Regions from separate parts of the Klebsiella planticola genome, predicted to be linked through region 1. Evidence: predicted binding sites of a transcription regulator. Region 1 holds the regulator's gene; each other region holds the start of a gene.
The links. The regulator CRP, encoded in region 1, controls carbon source genes, mostly activating them, when cyclic AMP is high. The targets are predictions, from matches to a motif close to ATGTGANNNNNNTCACAT.
Positions count from the first base shown of each region.

Region 1 (3,150 bases):
AAGGCGATAAGGCAGCCGATAAGCGTATCGATAAGCCTGGCGACAATATACTGCTCGCCGTTGAGCGTCAGAAGCTGCAGGGTATACACCGCCGTCACGGTAAAGCCAACCATCGCCCAGCCATAATGCTTGCGAATAATCAGGTAGCTCAGCAGCGTGACGAGCAGCATCGCGGAGAGCGTATAACCCTCCGGGACGTGAAAGTGCAGCGCCAGGCCGGCGATAGCCAGACCGGCAAGTGTACCTGCCGCCCGATGGACGATACGTACCCGCGTCGCGCCGTAGCCGTTTTGGGTCACAAAAAGCACCGTCATCAGGATCCAGTAAGGCTTGGGAAGGTTCAGGGCGCTTCCCATCAGGCTCGCGGCCGTTAGCATCACGCAGATACGCGCAGCGTTACGTAGCGCCGGCGATTTTAATGAGAGATAGCTCTTTAGCGCGGGCAGCAGCGGCAGACGGCGCTCTTTATCCGCCATCAGGTTGCGAGCATACAGCGGGCGCTGGGTACGCAGCACCCGGGCTATTCGGCTGAAGTGCCAGGCGCAGAACTGCCCTACCGGGTTGTCCGGATGCTGCCAGGCGATTTTCTCCAGCGCGCCGATTTGCTTATCCATATGAAAGCGTTGCGGGTAGCGGTGGTAGAGAATGTCATCGGCCAGCACCCGCAGGCGTGCGGCAACGGTTTGTGCGTTCCAGCGGATCACCGCCTCGGCATGGCTGCGCTCTACCAGTTTTTGTACTTCTTCGGGTTGGTGCAGGCTGACGGAGATATGTTCCTGCAAATCCAGCGCCATCTGAAATGCCCGCAGCAGGCGCTTGTGGTCATTGCGCTAGTTCGCCGCCAGCATATGCATCTGCTGGTAGCATTGGGTGATCAGGTCCACCACCTTCTGCTGGCGCGTGAGCAGCGGCGGCAGTGAAGTGGTGGGATCGATATGCTGGGTCAGCAGGCTGTATTTGGCTTCGCAGTAGTTAGCCAGCTCGCGATAAAGCAGGCTCAGCGATTCGCGCAGCGGCTGCTCGCGCCATAGCCAAAACCAGAACCAGTTAAACAGGCCGTACCACAGCGTCCCGAGGGCGTAGATCAGCAGTGGCTCCCAGACGGGCATGTTCCCGGCAAGGCTCAGGGTAAAGATTGCGGCAATTAACGACGCGGGCAGAAGCCTGGCGTGCAGAGAGCTGATCTCCGCCGTTACGCCCAGCAGTAGCGCCAGGCCGCTGAGAATCAAGGGCAGCGGGATATCCTGCTGAAGAAGAAGCTGGACCACCAGGCTACAGCCGGCAAACAGCGAGCCGCCAATAATCAGACGTTTAAAAAAGCGTTTGTGCGGCGTATCCAGACCGGCGACGTTACAGCAGGCGGGCACCAGCGAAAACAGCAGACCTTGCTGTAAGTGACCGAGGAGGAGACCGATTGCGACAGGCAAACACAACACCAGCGTTTGCCGCAGTGCATAGTTGACTTCCGGGTGGTAAATCAGCCTGCGCCACATAGAGGGAAAACAAAAACGGCGTGTTGCGCAAGCAACACGCCGTTTTATCGACTTAACGCGTACCGTATACGACGATAGTTTTACCGTGTGCGGAGATCAGGTTCTGATCTTCCAGCATCTTCAGGATACGGCCAACGGTCTCGCGGGAACAGCCAACGATCTGACCAATTTCCTGACGGGTAATTTTAATTTGCATACCATCAGGGTGGGTCATCGCATCCGGCTGTTTTGCCAGGTTCAACAGCGTCTGAGCGATGCGCCCGGTGACGTCGAGGAAGGCAAGGTTACCCACTTTTTCTGAGGTCACCTGCAGACGGCGAGCCATCTGCGACGACAGGCGCATCAGGATATCCGGGTTAACCTGAATGAGCTGACGGAATTTTTTGTAGGAGATTTCGGCCACTTCACATGCGGTTTTCGCACGTACCCAGGCGCTACGCTCCTGGCCTTCTTCAAACAAGCCTAATTCACCGATGAAATCGCCCTGGTTGAGGTAAGAGAGGATCATCTCTTTACCTTCTTCATCCTTGATGAGCACAGCCACAGAGCCTTTGACGATGTAGTACAACGTTTCTGCTTTTTCACCCTGGTGGATCAGCGTGCTTTTAGATGGGTACTTATGAATGTGGCAATGAGACAAGAACCATTCGAGGGTAGGGTCTGTTTGCGGTTTGCCAAGCACCATGCGCGGTTATCCTCTGTTATAAGCTATCTCCGGGTGCCGACACTACACGGCATCCGGGCATGCAATCGTATTGTTTCCCTATGCCTGGGAAACGGCTGGTGAGTTTTCTTCAGCCTGTAATGTGAACTCCTCTGCATACATGCAGTACATCAATGTAATACTGTAGCATCCCGACTGTTTTAGCATAGCTTTTGCCGCATGTCTCCTGGTGTCTCGCTTCAGCATGATGCAGGTCGCCTTCCGTTGCGAGAATTGTTATGTACGCGTAATCTGTCAGGAAAATTGCAACCTCGGAGTTAAATTTTATGCAAGCTCGTGTGAAATGGGTTGAAGGGTTAACCTTCATCGGAGAGTCGGCGTCAGGTCACCAGATTCTGATGGACGGCAACTCCGGAGATAAAGCGCCAAGCCCAATGGAGATGGTGCTGATGGCGGCGGGCGGATGTAGCGCGATCGATGTCGTGTCTATTTTGCAGAAAGGTCGTCACAACGTGACCAACTGTGAAGTCAAGCTGACGTCTGAACGTCGGGAAGAGGCGCCGCGCCTGTTTACCCATATCAACATGCATTTTATCGTCACCGGTAAGGAGCTGAAAGAGGCGGCCGTTTCCCGTGCGGTGGATCTGTCGGCGGAGAAATACTGCTCGGTGGCGCTGATGCTGCAAAAAGCGGTGAATATCACCCACACCTATGAAGTGGTGGAAGGCTAAGCAGCCTTCCCGGAGAGCGGCGCAAACGCCTTATCCGGGAGCCGTGAGTGAAGGACGAAAACCCCGCTTAGCGCCAGGCGCTCGGGGTTTTTTAACGTGGTTAACTGATTTTCTTCCCTTCCATCAGCCGTTCGACTAGCGGCGTCATGATGAGCTCCATCGCCAGCCCCATTTTCCCGCCAGGCACCACCAGCGTATTGATATGCGAGATAAACGACCCCTGCAGCATCGCCAGCAGCCAGGGGAAATCGATATCCTGCAG
Region 1 covers NZ_CP026047.1:1,275,457-1,278,606, reverse strand. The annotation lists partial or broken gene MC50_RS06295 (YccS/YhfK family putative transporter) at 1-1,493, opposite strand, end outside; gene crp (cAMP-activated global transcriptional regulator CRP) at 1,546-2,178, opposite strand; gene MC50_RS06285 (OsmC family protein) at 2,484-2,888, shown strand; gene MC50_RS06280 (phosphoribulokinase) at 2,989-3,150, opposite strand, start outside.

Region 2 (3,150 bases), 1.7 Mb from region 1:
ATAACAATAAGGTTACGCCGCAAAAAGACAAAGATCAACCATGAGAAGCTCGGGGATGAAAAATCGAGCGGCGCAAACCGCCCGTGAGAGATTAAGGATTCAGTTGATGAGCAAGTGCACGCAGCTGTTCTGCAATGGCCTGTAGGTCTTTCCCCTGCTCCGTTTTTGGCCCGGTGGAATGACGCACTACCAGCCGGGCTGGCAGGATTGAAGAGGTATGCGAGGTTTCGCTATCGCCGCTATCAAGAATACGGCGTACGGCCTCTTTCCCCTGTAAATCCAGATCCAGCGACACGGTCGTCAGCGCCGGGTAGAAGAATGAGCTTTCATACGTATCATCGCAGCCAATTACCGACTTCTCACCGGGAATCGGCACCTGATGCTGGTGAAACGCGCTCAGTACCCCCAGCGCCATCTGGTCATTCCCCACCAGCACCGCCGTAAATTTCGGCGTCTCACGCAGCATCTGCAGCGCGCCCGCATAGCCGCTCTGCGCGTCCCAGTTACCGCGAATCACCGTCACCGGCTGTAGCCCGTACCCTGCCAGCGTCTCTATCCAGCTCTTCAGGCGCAATTTTGCCGAGACGGAGCTTTCCGGCCCGGCCAGCAGCGCAATCTCCCGATGGCCCATTTCATACAGATATTTGACGCTCGCGCGGGTGCCGTCAGCCGGATTAAACGAAACGTTAAACACGGAGCTGTAGGGATCGACATCGAGAAAGAGACAAACGATATCATCGTTGTCAGCCGCGATTTTCTGGGCCTGTTCGGTCTCCAGAGGCACGTTGATGATCACCTTATCAACCAGCTGGGACTTCAGCTCATTGATGGATTCCTGAATACTTTGATTGACGCTCTCATCAATCATAGAAATTAACACCTGATAACCTTCCACATTCGCATAGCGTTTTACCGCTGCGGCGACCTGAGAAGGCGCGTGCAACGACAGTGAAATCGTCACCAGACCGACGGTCCGACTTTGCTTGCCCACCAGCTGTTGAGCCAGGCGGTTAGGGACATACCGCAACAGCTCAATGGATTTCTCCACCTTACGACGCGTGGCCTCGGATACATTAGCAGATTTATTGAGCACCCTGGACACGGTCTGATAGGAGACGCCTGCATGACGCGCGACATCTTCTAAGGTTGCGCTTTTCGACTTCATGGTCCGGTTCCTTATGTTGTTATCCCTGGATTGTAACAGGGGCCATTTAAAAAAACGCGCCCTGCAACGTTACCATGCTAAAAAATGACAATAAAAGTATTACGCTCACAATACATCAAATTGTGAATGGACTCACTAACCGTAACAAATTGCGCCATTTTATTTGCAGTTAATCACACTATCACGATCATTAAATTGCCTGAAATTACGTTTAGGCATTTCATGACATCGTTAATGTGAACGTAATACAAAACAATAAGAGGATAGACATGAACACTACGCTGCGCACAGTCTCTGTTGCGTTGGCCGCCGCGCTGATTTCACCATCCGTGCTCGCGGCTTCCGCCTCTGTTCCTGGAATTGATTTTCATGGTTATATGCGTGCCGGGGTTGGGGTCTCCGGGGATGGCAGTCTGGCCGAATGGCAAAAAAACAAAATTGGTCGTCTGGGTAACGAATCCGATACCTATGGCGAGCTGGAGTTGGGTTCTGAGGTGTATAAGAAGGATGACGTCAGCTTCTATCTCGATAGCATGGTCAGCATGGTCTCTGACGGTTCTAACGATAACGAAACCACCCTCAATGACGACGCGCAGTTTGGCCTGCGTCAGCTGAACCTGCAAATTAAAGGCCTGATCCCCGGCGATCCTAACGCGGTAATTTGGGGCGGCAAGCGCTACTACCAGCGCCACGATCTGCACATCATTGATACCAAATACTGGAACATCTCCGGTTCCGGCGCCGGGATCGAAAACTATAGCTTAGGCCCAGGCGCCGTTTCACTTGCCTGGATCCGCGGTGACGCAAACGACGTCGATTACCGCGTCGATGGCGACAGCAACGTCAATATCAACTATGTCGATCTGCGCTATGCGGGCTGGAAACCGTGGTCAGGCGCCTGGACCGAATTTGGTATCGACTACGCAATGCCTAACACCACCAAAAAACAGGATAGCTACGGTGGGCTGTACGATGCCGATAACGGCGTGATGCTGACCGGTGAAATCAGCCAGGATATGCTGGGCGGCTACAACAAGCTGGTTCTGCAGTATGCAAATAAAGGGCTGGCGCAGAACATGGTCTCCCAGGGCGGCGGTTGGTACGACATGTGGAACTATGTCAACGATGCCACCGGCTATCGCGTGATCAACACCGGTCTGATTCCGATTACCGACAAATTCTCGATTAACCATGTGCTGACCTGGGGCTCCGCCGACGACATCACCGACTATACCAACAAAACGCGCTTACTCTCTCTGGTCGCACGCGGACAGTATCAGTTCACCGAGTATGTCCGTTTGATTGGCGAAGTCGGCGGTTTCTACCAGAAAGACAGCTATAAGAACAATACCGACTACAAACAAGCCGGCGAGAAATACACCATTGCGCTGGGTCTGGCCGATGGCCCGGACTTTATGTCACGCCCGGAATTACGTATTTTTGCCTCCTATCTCAATGATTCCGAGAATGGCAAACCGTTTGAAGATCAAACCGCCAGCAATACGTGGAACTTCGGTGTTCAGGTCGAAGCCTGGTGGTAAAAGTATTTTTGTTATCTGAACGTGTTTTATCTCCAGCTGTAAGGTCGTAATTACCCTCCGGTAATGATTATTGCCACTGTTGTCTTTGTCTTGTTTTCGGGATAACTCTATATGGAGTTATCCCTTTTTATTTATTACTTTTATTTCCGGCTAGTAAAATGCTCATCTAATAGTTGACGCAGGGTGTCAGACTGCTTGCCGAAAATAGCGTGAACCTGTTGCCCGAGAATAATTACGCCCAGCGCCCCTTGCTGCTGTAACGCCTGAGAATCGACAATCGCCAGATTATTAACCGTGACCCGCAAACGCGTAATACAGGCGTCGACATAAACAATATTCCCCTCCCCACCAAACGCCTGAATGAGATCCTGTAGCTGTTGCTTTTCAACATCACTTAACGGCACCGGTTGGCGAGGCTGGGCGAAATAATGCAGAAAGGATTTT
Region 2 covers NZ_CP026047.1:2,983,265-2,986,414, reverse strand. The annotation lists gene MC50_RS14465 (LacI family DNA-binding transcriptional regulator) at 92-1,165, opposite strand; gene MC50_RS14460 (maltoporin) at 1,435-2,706, shown strand; gene MC50_RS14455 (glucose PTS transporter subunit EIIB) at 2,847-3,150, opposite strand, start outside.
Region 2: MC50_RS14460 (maltoporin) is a predicted target of CRP. The motif match lies at 1,327-1,344, and genes of this name have one in related genera.

Region 3 (3,150 bases), 1.3 Mb from region 1:
CGATATCAACGGCGATGATATCGCGCTCGCTGGCGTCCGGCGTTTCCAGGGCGGCAAACTGGCTGCGCAGCAGCGCTTCCGGCATAAAGTGGCCTTTACGCTGCTGCATCCGCTGCAGAATGCACTCATAGTCGCCGGTCAGCCACAGAAAACGCAGGTTGTCGCTGCCTTCACGCAGACGGTCGCGATAGCGTTTTTTCAGCGCCGAGCAGACCAGCACGCCGGATTCATTCTTTTGCTCCAGGCTGAAAATCACGTCGGCAATCCGCTCCAGCCAGGGCAGGCGATCGTCATCATCAAGCGGCTGGCTGGCGGCCATTTTGACAATATTCTGCCGTGGATGCAGATCGTCGCCATCGATGAACTTCGCGCCAAGCGCCTGGGCCAGCGCCTGCCCGACGGTGGTTTTGCCGGTGCCTGAGACGCCCATCAAAATAATGCATTGCCCTGCCATAATGCGCTCCTTAATCAGACGGCAACCAGCATGCCGCCGTCGACAAACAACAGATGACCATTGACGAAATCGGATGCTCTGGAGGAGAGGAACACCGCCGCACCGACCAGCTCTTGCGGATCGCCCCAGCGGTTGGCAGGCGTGCGTTTACACAACCAGTCGGTAAAGGCGCGATCGTCCACCAGTGCCTGGGTCATGGCGGTTTTAAAGTAGCCCGGTGCGATACCGTTGACCTGAATGTTATAGCGCGCCAGCTCGACGCACATGCCGCGGGTCAGCATTTTGACCGCCCCTTTGGCGGCGGCATAAGGCGTAATGGTGTCGCGTCCCAGCTCGCTCTGCATGGAACAGATATTGACGATTTTTCCGCGCTGACGGCTGACCATGCGTTTAGCCACGGCCTGCGAAACCAGAAATACCGCGGTCTGGTTAACGGAAATAACATCATTCCACTCCTGGACCGGAAATTCGGTAAACGGATGGCGTCGCTGAATACCCGCATTATTGAATAACACATCAATAGCGCCGGTTTCTTCTTCGATTTTAGCAATCGCATTTTCGACCGCATCGGCATCGGTCACATTAAATACGGCCGAATGGGCAATCGCACCTTCATCACGTAATTTCATCACCGCATCATCTGCCCGGGACGCTGAAATATCGTTGATAATAATTTCTGCGCCATATTGTGCAAGGCCTTGCGCCATGACAAAACCAATGCCTTGTCCTGCGCCAGTAATTAAAATACGTTTGCCTTGTAAGCTGAAAAGATCTTTCATCTTGATATCCTGATTAACGGCTGAATATAAATGATGCTGGGCGTTTTAATTCCTGACTGGCAAAAAACAAACCGCAACAACCTGTGCTCTATATCACGGATTTTCGCCGCTTAAATCTGTGATGGAGATCACTCAAAATAGTGTTACGAAAAGGGGTTACGTTAAACGTGAAGCCGCGTGGAAATTACCGCTGCTCAAGGGGTTAACGGGGGAAGGGTTCGATTCTCTTTTTCTTCAGCGGCAGGCATAATGGCCTGATGCAGTGGATGTATTTGACGGGTCGATAGATGAAAGCACAACGCATTACGCTCAATGATATTGCAGCGCTGGCTGGCGTAACCAAAATGACCGTCAGCCGCTATTTACGTACGCCGGATAAAGTAAAACCGGAGACGGCGGAGCGTATCGCCAGCGTGATTGCGGAAATTGGTTACGAGCCCGATCCCGACAATCCGGCGATGACCAGCGTCGCCGTCCCGCGCATCGGCGTGCTGATTCCCTCTTTTCATAATCAAATCTTCGCCGACCTGCTGGCTGGCATCGAGTCGGTGACCGCGGCTCATGGCTATCAGACGCTGGTGGTCAATTACGATTACGACCGCCAGCGTGAAGAGGAGCAGATTGCCGCCGTACTGGCCTTTCATGTCAAAGGCTTGCTGCTGACTGAGTCGCTCCATACGCTGCGGGCGGACAAATACCTCAATGCGGCGAAAATCCCGATCGCGGAGGTGATGGGACTGGCGGAGAACCCGGGGCGAATCAATGTCGGGTTTGACAACTTCAAAGCCGGTTTTGACATGACCACGATGCTGCTGGCGAGCGGCAAGCGGCACATTATCTATTTTGGGTCGATGTCCGATGTCCGCGATGAGCAGCGCTACGCCGGCTATTGTCAGGCGATGGAGAATGCCGGACTGCCGACGGGGCGCATTGCCCCCAATAAGGTGTCGTCGGTGTCGATTGGCACCGGCATGATGAATCTGGCGCGGCAGATGTACGCCGCTATGGACGGGATTCTCTGCACTAATGATGACCTGGCGGTGGGCGTGTTACAGGAGTGCCTTGCATCGGGTATCGCGGTGCCGCAGGAGCTGGCGATCGCCGGTTTTCATGGTCTGGAGATTGGCCAGATCGTCACCCCGCGGCTGGCAAGCGTTCTGACTCCACGCTATGAAATGGGTAAGGTGGCCACTGAGATTTTAATTAAGAAAATCAAAGGACTGCCAACCATAGAGAAAGTCGATCTGCACTATCGCCTGTCGATGGGCGAAACCATTTAATCCTGCCTGAACGGCGGCGCAGCCCTGTTAGCAGAACGTTAACGCTTCGTCGCTTGTCCCCGCGTAAAACCGGGTTTTTGTCTTAGCGATCACGGACACCGTAACAGCAATTTTTAACACGATTCAGCGTGATGCAGATCGCAAAACGTTCGGCTAAAAAACCGTTTGATAGTGGCTACTGTCGTAATGAACCGTCAAACAGGTGATCTGATGAAGAGTACTATTACCCGCGCCATCCTCTTAGTGGCCCCCGTTATTGATGCCTTGCAGGAACAGCTGGCGGCCGACTTCCCGCTGCTGCGTCTGTACGAACAGGAGGATCCCATCGGTTTTCTGCGTGAGCAGGGAGAGAATATTGCAGCCGTTGTCACCCGAGGGGATATCGGAGTGCAGAACAGCGTCCTCGAACTGCTGCCGCACGTGGGTCTGATTGCCATTTTCGGTGTGGGCACCGATGCGGTGGATTTAGAGTATGTTTGCTCCCGGCAGATTCAGGTTTCCATCACTTCCGGCGTGCTGACTAACGACGTGGCGGACCTGGCAATGGGGCTGCTGCTGGCCGGTTCCCGCAATCTGTGTCAGGGCGATCGTTTCGTACGAGAAGGCCGCTGGGAGAAGGGGTGCATGCCGCTGGCCA
Region 3 covers NZ_CP026047.1:2,539,661-2,542,810, forward strand. The annotation lists gene MC50_RS12330 (gluconokinase) at 1-454, opposite strand, end outside; gene idnO (gluconate 5-dehydrogenase) at 469-1,233, opposite strand; gene MC50_RS12340 (LacI family DNA-binding transcriptional regulator) at 1,521-2,513, shown strand; gene MC50_RS12345 (2-hydroxyacid dehydrogenase) at 2,724-3,150, shown strand, end outside.
Region 3: idnO (gluconate 5-dehydrogenase) is a predicted target of CRP. The motif match lies at 1,350-1,367, and genes of this name have one in related genera.

Region 4 (3,150 bases), 770 kb from region 1:
ATCACCACGATCTCCGGCACCACCACCTCTTCCGGCTCATCGGTACGGTGAAACGCTACGCCGGCCCGATTGATACCGATAGCAAACCCGGTGTGGTTAACATGCTCAAACTCGGTATGCGGAATGGCAACGCTGTGGGTCTCCATAAAGATCCCCGTCGGGTAGACCTCCTCACGAGCGAGCACGCCGTCGGTGAAACTCGGTTTTACCAGGCCATCCGCCAGCAGACTTTGGGCAAGGCGGGTCAGTAAGGCCGTCCGACTCACGGCCTCGTTAAACGTCACGACTCGCTGAGCGCTAAACATCATTTTCCTGCCTCCGTCGCCGTCTCTGTCGGCCGTTCATTTTCCTGTGCCAGTTTGCGGCGGTTCCACAACACCAGCGCGAGGGTACAGAGGGTCAGAATCCCGACGCCAATCTCTTTGAGGTGGAAACTCTGGATAATCGCCCATGGCAACATCGCCCCGGCATAATCCACGCTACTGATACTGGTGGTGCCCTGCGGCAGCGAGAAGCCGGTACTGACTGCGGTACTGGTGACAATCGGCGCCAGGTTGGTACCAATCAGCAGCGCCAGGCTCAAGGTTAACAGCCCGGTCAGCAGCGTGCGGAACATATCGCCGCGGCATACCGCCGTCACCAGAACAAAGGCGAAGGGTAAACCGGTTAATGACGCAAAAGGCAGGAACTGGTTGCCGGGAATGATTGCCGCGAGGACCAGCATCACCGGAATCATCAGCATCGAAACGGACAGCGTCACCGGATGGCCGACGCTGACGGCAGAGTCCAGACCAATGGCGATTTTACCAAACGATCCGGCCCGCGACTGAGCAATTTCCTGAATACGTTCGCTGATCGGATAGACCCCTTCCATCAGCATCTTCGCCATCCGTGGAATAATGGTCATCACCGCCGCCATGGTAATCGCCGTTTGCAAAATAGCCTTTACTTCAATTCCGGCAATAATGCCGAGCAGCGCGCCGATAATGGCCCCGAGAGAAGCCGGGTCGCCGAGAATAGATAATCTCCGCTGAATCACTTCGGTATCAATTTTAATATCACGCACCACCGGAATACGGTCGACAATAGCATTCACCAGCCATGCCGCCGGAACAAATGAGGCGGAAAAACCATGTGGCACCGAAATAGACGGGAGATTTAAATATTTTTCGACATCGCCGCTGGTGCGGTCGGCAATCACCATCGTAATAATGCAGTTAATCCCGGCGGCAAATATCCCCAGCCACAGGCTATCGGTAATAATCGTCACCAGCGAGCCGGTAAACGCGTGATGCCACAGGTTCCAGATATCAACGTTCAACACCCGGGTGGTTTTGGTGTACAGCATCAGCACGTTAATCGCCACGCACACCGGAATCACCAGCGCTCCGACGCGCGTTCCCATCGCCACCGCCGCCGCTGCGGGCCAGCCCACATCCAGCACGTTCAGATTCAGACCGAAACGCTCTACCAGCGCGTGGCTGACGGGCGTAAGAGAATCGATCATCAGATTCACGGTAATGCTTAAGCCGATAAACCCGATCCCCACCATTAAGCCCGCTTTCAGGGCTTTACTGAGGGACAGTCGTAATAATAAACCGAGGAGCATAAATATCAGCGGCATCATTACCGACGCGCCTAACCCCACTATGTAATCAACAATAAACATGGCTTAACCCTCGGCGAGAATTAATTCTTTCACGCTGCTGAACACTTTATCGGTACCCATGCCGGTTAATAGCGGCAGAGCGTTGATGACCGGAACGGACAGCGCAACGGGCGACGTCGAGACGATAAAATCGACATCGTCACGGGTTTTAGCTTCCGCGACGGTACCTTGTGAAATACGAACCTTATCGAGGATATTTTCTTTTTTCAGGAAGTCCTGCAGTTTATTTAAAGCTACGGTGCTGGTGGCTACGCCAGCGCCGCAGCAAATCATCATGTGTTTCATATGAATTCCTCTCTGTTTTGGTGAGGGGAATTAAAACATGCGGACGGGAGAGGAATTGTGATCAGTGTGTAATTTTACACACTGAATACACAAATGATGGCAAAAACACACTAATCAATTGATAACTATGAGAATTAAGTTTCATTCGAGAGATAATCAGCCATAAAACGTGACGTACATCTCATTAAATGGCTCGTTTATCGCAACATTTCCGCTTTTCATCTCAGAGCTGCGGCGCGTTATCGGTAATACCGTAGACGGCATATTTCTGCAGCAAAGCATGATATTCCCCGTTGTCACGCAGCGTTTTCAATGCCGAAGTCAGCTGTTGCGCCAGCGCCGTATTCCCTCTGCGAACGTAAATCCCCAGCGTTTGCGGATAAATCGTCTGCGGGGAACTCACCTTCAGGCGGCCTTTGCTACGCTGGGTAAACAGGCTGACCACGCCAGCGATATCTACCTGCGCCTGAATATTTCCGGAGAGCAGCGCCTGCAGCGTCTCCGGCGAGGTCGGGAACTCTTTTATCTCGATAGCCCCTTTGCCCTGCTGCTGGCATTCGCCCGCCGACAGCGCCTGCAGCTTTTTCACCCATGAGGTGCCCTGCTGTAGTCCGACGGTGAGCCCACAGAGATCGTGTTCCGTTTGCGGCGCAACGGGACTGTCGCTGCGCACCATAATATAGGCCCCGGTGTTGGCGTACGGGATAGCATCCGCCTGACGGGTACGTTCCTCAGTGATATAGAGCGCCGAGATCACCGCATCCTGACGACCGCCGCTCAGGCCAAGGATCAGGCTGCTGAATTTCGTATCCACCAGCTGGAGCGTTAAGCCTGTTTTCTGGCTAAGCAGCGCCGCCAGTTCGGCATCGAAACCCACGATGGCGTCATCCTGCCAGGATTCAAATGGCGGGTAGGCCACCTCCATGGCTATTTTTATTTTTCCCGGCGAGAGAGTGGTATCGGCCGCCTGGGCCGCCGATGCCAGCCCCAACGCCAGTCCCAGCGAGGTCGCAAGATAACGTAATGAGAGAGATTTTTTCATCAGTTGGCTCCGGTTAAGCTGAAATGCGCCGATGATGAGCATCGGCAAGCTGGCAAAGCAGTTCGAACATCAGGGTCGCGCCGGTCAGGCTGGTGAGATTGCCCTGGTCAAACGGCGGCGACACCTCCACCAGGTCGGCACCAATCAGGTTCAA
Region 4 covers NZ_CP026047.1:510,260-513,409, forward strand. The annotation lists gene MC50_RS02350 (PTS sugar transporter subunit IIA) at 1-308, opposite strand, end outside; gene MC50_RS02355 (PTS galactitol transporter subunit IIC) at 305-1,669, opposite strand; gene MC50_RS02360 (PTS sugar transporter subunit IIB) at 1,673-1,954, opposite strand; gene MC50_RS02365 (ABC transporter substrate-binding protein) at 2,178-2,996, opposite strand; gene speB (agmatinase) at 3,010-3,150, opposite strand, start outside.
Region 4: MC50_RS02360 (PTS sugar transporter subunit IIB) is a predicted target of CRP. The motif match lies at 2,122-2,139, and genes of this name have one in related genera.